Regions from separate parts of the Rahnella sp. AN3-3W3 genome, predicted to be linked through region 2. Evidence: predicted binding sites of a transcription regulator. Region 2 holds the regulator's gene; each other region holds the start of a gene.
What was found. Region 2 encodes sigma-54, which starts transcription at its own class of promoters, with help from an activator protein. Its sites were predicted from a motif close to GTTGGCACANNTTTCGCTNT; they were not measured.

Region 1 (3,314 bases), on a different contig from region 2:
TTTGGGGATTTTGTATGCAATTTCTTAAACAAATCTTATTTAAAAAACGGGATCAACGGACTGGTGGGGCGTACTGGATCCCGCCTTTATTCCACAATGCGTTCTGACCACGTTTGATTTTCAACTCGCTGCCCTGACCGACGTTACGTTCGAAGCTTTCGCCGTAGTTGCCGACCTGTTTAACGATTTTAACCACCCAGTCATTAGGCACTTTCAGATCAGCGCCGTAAGTGCCGGTTTTGCCCAGCAGGTTGCTCATGTCAGGCGTGGTCGGGTTTGCCGCCAGCTGATCGACGTTGGCAGACGTCACGCCCATTTCTTCGGCGTTCAGCATCGCGAACAGTGACCAGCGCACGATAGCCAGCCAGTCTTCGTCACCACGGCGAACGACCGGACCCAGAGGTTCTTTAGAAATGACTTCTGGCAGAACGATGAAGTCATCCGGCTTGCCCAGTTTGATACGCAGTGCGTACAGCTGAGACTGGTCAGAGGCCAGGGTGTCACAACGGCCTGAGTCCAGCGCTTTGGCGCTTTCGTCTGAACGGTCGAAGGTGACCGGGGTGTAAGTCATTTTGTTGGCTTTGAAGTAGTCAGCTACGTTCAGCTCGGTATCCGTACCGGCCTGCAGACAGACGGTGGCGCCATCAAGTTCTTTGGCGCTTTTCAGGCCAGCTTTCTGGTGAGTCAGGAAGCCGATACCGTCGTAGTAGTTTACGCCGGCGAAAATCATGCCCATGCCCGCATCGCGGGAAGAGGTCCAGGTAGTATTACGTGACAGGATGTCCACTTCTCCAGACTGCAGCGCGGTGAAACGCTCTTTTGCGGTCAGCGGGGTGTATTTCACTTTCTCAGCATCACCAAACACGGCGGCAGCCACTGCGCGGCAGAGGTCAACGTCGATACCGGTGAATTTGCCTTTGGAGTCAGCGTAAGAGAAGCCTGGCAGGCCATCGCTGATACCGCATTGAACAAATCCTTTCTTTTTAACTGCATCCAGAGTGGTACCTGCGTGAGCCTGACCAGCCAGTGTCACGAAGCTTGCTGCGGCAATCAGCGTTGAGAGCAATATTTTTTTCATTAAGCGTCCTGTGAGACAAAATTGAAAATTATTATTGTGTGAGTGCCGGAGCACCCTGTCTGTTTATGGGGCAACGCCCTCTGCACCTGTCTTTGCAAAGGGAGTGCCAACATCGAAAACACCCCATCAATCAAGTCGCGTAGAGGAATTGCTCAGTAACATTGATGAGGTGTATAAAATTTATTGCCCTGTTTCGGTGCGCGGTCAATGTGGCTGCTTTAAAAGGGAGCGGATTATTTCAATATTGGAGTGCAGATCGCGGTCTTTGAAGGGAAGTGAAATGCGGTGTCATATTGGGTAAAAAAATGAGGCAAAACGATGAGTAAATCTCTCAGACCGGATGGCCTGAGAGATATTCAGACATAACGGGATTTACGGCAGAGTCGTTATCAGTGCAACAGAGAAAGACAGACGTGTTATTTGGCCTGATCTTTACCGCCTTGGATCATTTTACGTGCGGCGGCAATCTGCTCGTTATCCAGCGCTTTAGGTTTGGCTTTGTTCAGTGCAGTGCTGAGGCCGGAGCGTCCCCAGAGGTCAAAGCTGTCTTCCTCTTTGAGATGGTCAAAGATGGAAGGTGTCGCGTCAGGTTTTTTAGCCATGAAAATTACAAATCTCTTATGGATGCTGTTCAATGAAAAAGCCCGACGCATTGCATCGGGCTTCCGTTTTATCACGTCTGGCACTTAGCTATAAAGCACTTATCTATAAAGAGAGGGCGTTCCTGCCGGACGGGTTTTAAAGCGGCGGTGCAACCAGAGATACTGATCGGGCGCACGCATAATCTCTTTCTCGATAACGTGATTCATGTAAGCCGCAGCCGCCATTTCGTCATCGATCGGGTAATCCTGCAACTCAGGTTGGATCACCAGCTCATAGCCTTTACCTAAGGCTTTGCGCACCAGTACTACGGTGACCAGCGCCGGTTTCGCCAGACGCGCCAGCATGAAGGTGCCGCTGGTCGTTGCTGCCTGATCGACGGCAAACAGGGGCGCAAAGACGCTGCCGCGCGGGCCGTAGTCCTGATCCGGCGCAAACCAGACCGCTTCGCCTTTTTTCAGAGCGTGAACCATACCGCGTAAATCTTTGCGATCGAGCATCGCCTTGTTAGACCGCATACGGCCCCAGGTCTGCACAAATTCCATCGCTTTATTGTTGTGCGGACGGTACATCGCCATCATCGGCTGACATAAGCCCATCGCACGCCCGCCCAGTTCCAGTGACATGAAATGCACGCCAATCACCAGTACGCCTTTTTTGTTTTCCTGCGCCTTTTTCAGGTTGTGCAGGCCGCTGACGTCAAACCAGCGTTTCACACGGGCATCCGACCAGAACCAGGCCATGCCGGTTTCCAGTAAGCCCATACCGAGGGATTCAAAATTGCTGACAATGCGGGCTTCAACCTGATCAGAAGGCAGATCCGGGAAGCACAATTGCAGGTTACGGCGCGTTATTGACACGCGGCGTTTCAGGAAACGCATCGACGTTCGGCCAAGCCAGATACCCAGACGGTTTAACACCGGATAAGGCAGCTGAACCAGCAGGAACAGTACGCCCAGGCCAAACCAGGTCAGCCAGTAACGTGGATGTAAAAATGAAGCACGAAAGCGAGGAGAAGTCATAAAAGCCTAATCATCTGCATAAAAAACCGGGGTAACGCGTAAGGAGTTGGCTCATTCGCGATACGGATTGTCTGACATAGAGTGGGACAGCATGTGCTGGCAAACGTTTTTGAAAAGACACAAGTTGACGCAATTTTTACTCTAAGAAGACACTTTTAAAAGGCGGGATCGCGAAGCTGAAGGGCTGTCCGTAGGCGTTGAGCGAGCGAATACGACTCTTGCACAGAGTATAACATGCTGCTTGATCTAACCGGAGGGGGAAATTGTCCGATAAACGGACTCTTTACCATTTTTTTACGTCTACTTTTGGACAGACAAACGAAAACGCTACGTAAAGAAGATATTAGCTTTTGGAAAATAAAATGGTCGATATGCGGTATCAGCATGCCTGACGGATCAGACATGCTAAAAAGGAATATCAGCGGTAGAGCGGGTTGCTCATAATGGAATAACGCCCGCTACCGTACAGCGCGATCACTATGGCTGCCATGAAGTAATACACGATGTCTTCAATGGCCCAGGCACCCACCGGTGACAATGCAAACGTATGGTGGATACCGACCATCAGCCAGGCCACGACCATCGTCGCTGCAGCAGACAGAGCGGCGAGACGG
Region 2 (3,314 bases):
ACGTATCTTCTTCCAGCTTACCGTGCGGGATGGCGATCCCGGCACCGATCCCGGTGCTGCCCATACGTTCACGGGTCAAAATAGCGTCGAAAATCACCTGTGGCGACAAATTAAGTTGTCTGGCTGCCAGTTCGCTGATGATTTCCAGTGCGCGTTTTTTGCTGGCGCAATGAACGCCGCTTTTGGTGCATTCGGCATTAAGCACCGACGTTAATTGCATTGCTATATCGTTGATCATGTCATCTTTCACTTTTGCGCTGTTTCACCCTTAAAGCTATATCGGCTCGTTTCCCGAAGGTCACAAGCCGATGCCCGAAGGTTTGTAGCACAGGGTTGGCTACATGAATGTCAGTGCTGTTTCAGTTTGTCTTTATGTTTATTCAGCTGGCGGGCCAGTTTATCAACCAGTCCGTCAATCGCTGCGTACATATCCTGATGTTCCGAGGTGGCATGTAACTCGCCTCCATTCACATGCAAAGTCGCTTCGGCAACTTTTTGCACCTTTTCCACGCTCAACACCACATACACCTGATTAATCCTGTCGAAATACTGCTCAAGCTTGGCCAGCTTCGACGTGATGAACTCTCTCAGGGGATCCGTGATCTCAATGTGATGTCCGGTAATGTTGAGCTGCATAATGTCTTCCTTCTCTGTTGAGGTCAAACTAACTGTTTACGTTGGTTTGAGGGCGGGATGGACAAAGACTCTCGGTATTTGGCGACGGTTCGTCGTGCAACCATAATTCCCTGATCGGAAAGCAGGGTCGCTAACTTACTGTCACTGAGCGGTTTTACAGGATTCTCCGCTGCGATTAATTTCTTCACCAGCGCCCGGATGGCGGTTGACGATGCCTCGCCGCCGCTGTCTGTACTGACATGGCTGGAAAAGAAATACTTCAGTTCGAAAATGCCACGCGGGCTGTGCAGAAACTTCTGCGTCGTGACGCGTGAAATCGTCGATTCGTGCATTTCTACGGCGCTGGCGATATCAGCCAGCACCATAGGTTTCATAAATTCTTCACCCAGTTCAAAGAACGCCTGCTGCTGCTCAACGATACAGCGCGTGACTTTCAACAGCGTGTCGTTACGGCTTTCCAGGCTTTTGATTAACCATTTGGCTTCCTGCAGGTTGCTGCGGATAAACTGCCCGTCGCTGTCGCTGCGTGCGGAATTCCCCATCGCGGCGTACTGCTGGTTAATCTTCAGACGCGGAATGCTGTCCGAATTGAGTTCAACCGTCCAGACTCCTGACACTTTGCGCACCAGCACATCCGGGATCACGTATTCGGATTCGCCGGTATTGATCGACTGGCCCGGACGCGGATCAAGAGACTGGATCAGGAGCATCGCTCCTTTCAGTGTATCTTCTTTTAACCGGGTTGATCGCATAAGTGCGCGGAAATCATGGTTCGCCAGCAAATCCAGATGTTCGCTGATGATAAGACGGGCTTCGGTGATGAAAGGCGTGTCGGTCACATACTGGGAAAGCTGGATCAGCAGGCAGTCGCGCAGGTCGCGCGCGGCCACGCCGACCGGGTCAAAACGCTGTACGCGTTTGAGCACGGCTTCCACTTCGTCCATCGTGACGTTTTCATCCCCGATGCTTTCCAGAATGTCGTCAAGAGAAACGGTGAGGTAACCGGTGTCATCGACCGCATCGACAATGGACGTCGCAATCGCCGCATCAGTATCTGAGAACGGCGTCAGCTCGACCTGCCACATCAGGTAATCCTGAAGGGTCTGGGTGGTTTCACCCTGATAAATCGGCAGCTCGTCGTCGCTGTAATCATTACCGGTGCCGGAAGGCGTGCCCGCGGTATAGATTTCATCCCAGGTCGCATCCAGCGGCAGCTCTTCGGGCATGTCTTTTTGCTCGAGTGCTTCGCGGGTATCTAACCCTTCGCTGTCGGTGGCTTCTACCGAGTCGATTTCTTCATGAAGGTCGGTTTGTTCCAGCAGAGGGTTGCTCTCCAGCGCGAGTTGGATCTCCTGTTGGAGCTCAAGCGTGGACAATTGCAACAGGCGGATGGCCTGTTGTAACTGTGGAGTCATTGCCAGTTGTTGGCTGAATCTGAGTTGCAAACCTTGCTTCATATCTTGGCTTTATTTCCGTTGATGAGTGAAAACGGCAACACTTCTGTCAGAGACGGCCTGTTTCATTTTAAGGCGAAACAGGCACGGTTCCGGCGGCACAGATCACAGACGGAATTCTTCACCAAGATAAACGCGTTTAACTTGTTCATCAGCAAGAATATCGGCTGGCGTGCCGTGGGCGATTAACTTGCCCTGACTGACGATGTAAGCGCGTTCACACACGTCGAGCGTTTCGCGAACGTTATGGTCGGTGATCAGTACGCCGAGGCCACTGTCACGCAAATGCTCAATGATTTTTTTGATGTCGATAACTGAAATCGGGTCAACACCGGCGAACGGTTCATCCAGCAGAATGAATTTAGGGTTCGCCGCCAGCGCGCGGGCGATTTCAACACGACGGCGTTCACCACCGGACAGTGACTGACCGAGGTTATCGCGCAAATGAGAAATATGGAACTCTTCCATCAGTTCATTGGCGCGATCGTTACGCTGTTCTTTGTTCAGATCGTCGCGGATCTGCAACACGGCCATCAGGTTATCAAACACGCTGAGGCGGCGGAAAATGGACGCTTCCTGAGGAAGATAGCCAATACCGCGACGGGCGCGGGTATGCAATGGCAACAAGCTGATGTCTTCGTCATCGACGATAATACGGCCTGCATCACGCTGCACGATGCCAACGACCATGTAGAAGGTCGTGGTTTTACCGGCACCGTTTGGCCCTAATAACCCGACGATTTCGCCGGAGTTGACCATCAGGCTGACATCTTCAACGACCTTGCGGCCTTTGTAGGCTTTTGCCAGATTCTCTGCGATTAATTTAGCCATAAAAATCAGTTACTCTTTTTGGTCGGCTGGCCCGCCGCTGCAGGTGTTTTCTGTTGCAGCTGCGAAGGAACCAGAACGGTCGTCACACGGTTGCCTTTATCACTGAAGGCTTCCATTTGCTGTTTCTGCACCAAATACGTAATACGGTCGCCTTTCACGTTGCTGTCGAGCTGTTCAAGGTAAGCGTTACCGGTTAGGGTCACCAGATCGTTTTCCACTTCATAGCGGACTTTCTGCGCATGGCCTTTTACCGGCTTGCCGTTGTCCTGCATCTGATAGAAGGTCACCGGGTTACCGTAACCTTCAACCACTTCTTTGCCGGAAACGCCTTGCGGGCGGATGACGACAACTTTGTCCGCTTTAACCTGGATCGTGCCCTGGTTTACCACCACA
Region 3 (3,314 bases), on a different contig from region 2:
CAGACGGTCAAGGATCTGACGTGAAGTCACATACTTACCTTCTTTACCACAGAACGGAGAGGTGTTTACGTTGAAGTACATGGTTACTGTTGGTTCATCAACGCTCAGCGCTGGCAGAGCTTCAACATTCGCCGGATCACAGATTGTGTCGGAGATGTTCAGTTCGCCCAGGCCGGTGATTGCGATGATGTCGCCCGCTTCAGCAACGGTGGCTTCGATACGCTCAAGACCCATGTGGGTCAGAACTTTACCGACTTTACCGTTACGGGTTTTGCCTTCGCTGTCGATGACAGTGATTTGCTGGTTAGGCTTAACGGTACCGCGTTTGATGCGGCCGATGCCGATGACGCCAACATAGTTGTTGTAGTCCAGCTGAGAGATTTGCATCTGGAAAGGTGCATCCATCTCAACTTGTGGCGGAGATACGTGGTCAACGATCGCCTGGTACAACGGGGTCATATCTTCGGCCATATCGTTATGGTCGTTACCCGCGATACCCATCAATGCTGATGCATAGATGATTGGGAAATCGAGTTGTTCGTCGGTTGCGTCCAGGTTTACGAACAGGTCGAAGACCTGATCAACAACCCAGTCAGGACGCGCGCCAGGGCGGTCAACCTTGTTGATTACCACGATCGGTTTCAGACCATTAGCGAATGCTTTTTTGGTCACGAAACGGGTTTGCGGCATAGGGCCATCCATTGCATCCACAACCAGCAGCACCGAGTCGACCATTGACATCACACGCTCTACCTCACCGCCGAAGTCGGCGTGTCCTGGGGTATCCACGATGTTGATGCGGTAGTCTTTCCAATTAATGGCGGTGTTTTTTGCGAGGATGGTAATCCCACGCTCTTTCTCCAAATCGTTGGAGTCCATTACGCGTTCAGTGGCTTCTACACGCTCTCCGAAAGTACCGGATTGTTGTAGCAGCTTGTCGACCAGGGTGGTTTTACCATGGTCAACGTGGGCAATAATGGCGATGTTACGCAAATTTTCGATCACAGCTTTGCCTCAGGCATTAGAAATAGCGCGCTATTGTACACGTATTAAGCGAGGTTCTAAACAAGATCACAAGGATCTTGATGAAACAACTTGTGGATGGTTACTTTGTGATCCCTTTCACGGTGCAAAAAGATCACTGAACCATTATGACGCACCGTTTTGGTGCCATGCATCTCAGAGATAGCACCATTATAGTGCAGAAATTCCGTTATGGTGCATACTTATCGAGTGCAAGAGCCCTGTAAAATGGCGTTGTTTGCATTTTCTCAAAGTTGGCACACTTTTCGCTAATAGTTTTTAGGGTAAAAAAAAGTTTTTACAGGGTGACGCGTCTGACCAGTCAAATAATAGCGCTGTTCAGTCCACACGCCAGTTCAAGTAAAGCTGTTATTTCCAACTAAAGACCAAAAATGGTTATTCGTTCCACGACGATAATGAGAAATTCGGGAGAACTAGTATGTCCGCTGAACACGTTTTGACGATGCTGAATGAGCATGAAGTGAAATTCGTAGATTTACGTTTCACAGATACCAAAGGCAAAGAACAGCACGTCACCATTCCTGCACACCAGGTTAGCGCTGACTTCTTCGAAGAAGGCAAAATGTTTGATGGCTCTTCAATCGGTGGCTGGAAAGGCATTAACGAATCTGACATGGTTTTGATGCCAGATGCGAGCACTGCTGTTCTTGACCCGTTCTACGAAGAAACCACGCTGATCATTCGTTGCGACATCCTTGAGCCAACTACGCTGCAAGGTTATGACCGCGACCCACGTTCTACCGCAAAACGTGCAGAAGACTTCCTGCGCTCTTCCGGTATCGCGGACACCGTTCTGTTCGGGCCAGAGCCAGAATTCTTCCTGTTTGATGATGTGCGCTTCGGCAGCAGCATCTCCGGTTCTCACGTGGCTATCGATGATATCGAAGGCGCATGGAACTCCAGCACCAAATATGAAGGCGGCAACAAAGGCCACCGTCCTGCAGTTAAAGGCGGTTACTTCCCGGTTCCTCCGGTCGACTCCTCCCAGGATCTGCGTTCTACCATGTGTCTGACCATGGAAGAAATGGGTCTGGTTGTTGAAGCTCACCACCACGAAGTGGCAACCGCGGGTCAGAACGAAGTGGCAACCCGCTTCAATACCCTGACCAAAAAAGCGGACGAAATCCAAATCTACAAATACGTGGTTCACAACGTGGCTCACGCATTTGGCAAAACTGCGACCTTCATGCCAAAACCAATGTTTGGCGATAACGGTTCCGGTATGCACTGCCACATGTCTCTGTCCAAGAACGGTAACAACCTGTTCGCTGGCGACAAATACGGCGGCCTGTCTGAAATGGCACTGTTCTATATCGGCGGTATCATCAAGCACGCTAAAGCGATCAACGCCTACGCTAACCCGACTACCAACTCCTACAAGCGTTTGGTCCCGGGCTACGAAGCGCCAGTGATGCTGGCTTACTCTGCGCGTAACCGTTCTGCATCCATCCGTATTCCACACGTATCAACGCCTAAAGCGATGCGTATCGAAGCACGCTTCCCTGATCCAGCGGCTAACCCATACCTGGCGTTTGCTGCACTGATGATGGCTGGCCTGGACGGTATCATCAACAAGATCCACCCTGGCGATGCGATGGACAAAAACCTGTATGACCTGCCACCGGAAGAAGAAGCAGAAATTCCAAAAGTTGCAGGTTCACTGGAAGAAGCGCTGAACGCACTGAACGAAGACCGCGAGTTCCTGACCCGTGGCGGCGTGTTCACTGACGACGCTATCGATGCTTACATCGGTCTGCGTAAAGAAGAAATGGATCGCGTGCGTATGACTCCGCATCCGGTTGAGTTCGAGCTGTACTACAGCGTCTAAAGACAGCGTTTAATTCTCGAATTAGCTGCTGAACTCAGCGCCCGTCCTCTGACCGGCGCTGAGAGAAATACCCGACTGGAGGCCTGGCGGTAAGAAAGCCTTCAGCGTCAAAATCAAGTAAGACGATTTTATTTGTTGCCGTGGAAACTTTCAGCCCATCTCCGGATGGGCTTTTTTCTCCACACTCTTTCCTGCTTAACCCCTCTGACCCGTGTTTTGGCCGGGTAGCGAGACAAATTGCACCCATCAGGTGCGGGAGACTGCGGTATGGCAACTGGCAAGCTGCCCGATGCTGGGCAGATCCTGAATTCTTTAATCAACAGCGTTCTGCTGTTGGACGACGATTTGGCTGTGCATTACGCCAACCCGGCGGCTCAGCAATTACTGGCGCAAAGTTCCCGCAAACTTTTTGGCACCCCGTTGCCAGAGCTGGTGGGATATT

Region 1: the regulator sigma-54 is predicted to act here: its motif matches at 1,170-1,189, upstream of UC15_RS19940 (amino acid ABC transporter substrate-binding protein).
Region 3: the regulator sigma-54 is predicted to act here: its motif matches at 1,277-1,296, upstream of glnA (glutamate--ammonia ligase).

Annotation. Positions count from the first base shown of each region.
Region 1 is NZ_JYDG01000085.1:2,726-6,039, forward strand. It holds gene UC15_RS19940 (amino acid ABC transporter substrate-binding protein) at 53-1,078, opposite strand; gene UC15_RS19945 (hypothetical protein) at 1,495-1,680, opposite strand; gene lpxP (kdo(2)-lipid IV(A) palmitoleoyltransferase) at 1,780-2,700, opposite strand; gene UC15_RS19955 (DoxX family protein) at 3,119-3,314, opposite strand, start outside.
Region 2 is NZ_JYDG01000029.1:11,258-14,571, forward strand. It holds gene ptsN (PTS IIA-like nitrogen regulatory protein PtsN) at 1-250, opposite strand, end outside; gene hpf (ribosome hibernation promoting factor) at 349-636, opposite strand; gene rpoN (RNA polymerase factor sigma-54) at 660-2,093, opposite strand; gene lptB (LPS export ABC transporter ATP-binding protein) at 2,196-2,921, opposite strand; gene lptA (lipopolysaccharide ABC transporter substrate-binding protein LptA) at 2,927-3,314, opposite strand, start outside.
Region 3 is NZ_JYDG01000054.1:12,624-15,937, reverse strand. It holds gene typA (ribosome-dependent GTPase TypA) at 1-1,005, opposite strand, end outside; gene glnA (glutamate--ammonia ligase) at 1,463-2,872, shown strand; gene glnL (nitrogen regulation protein NR(II)) at 3,140-3,314, shown strand, end outside.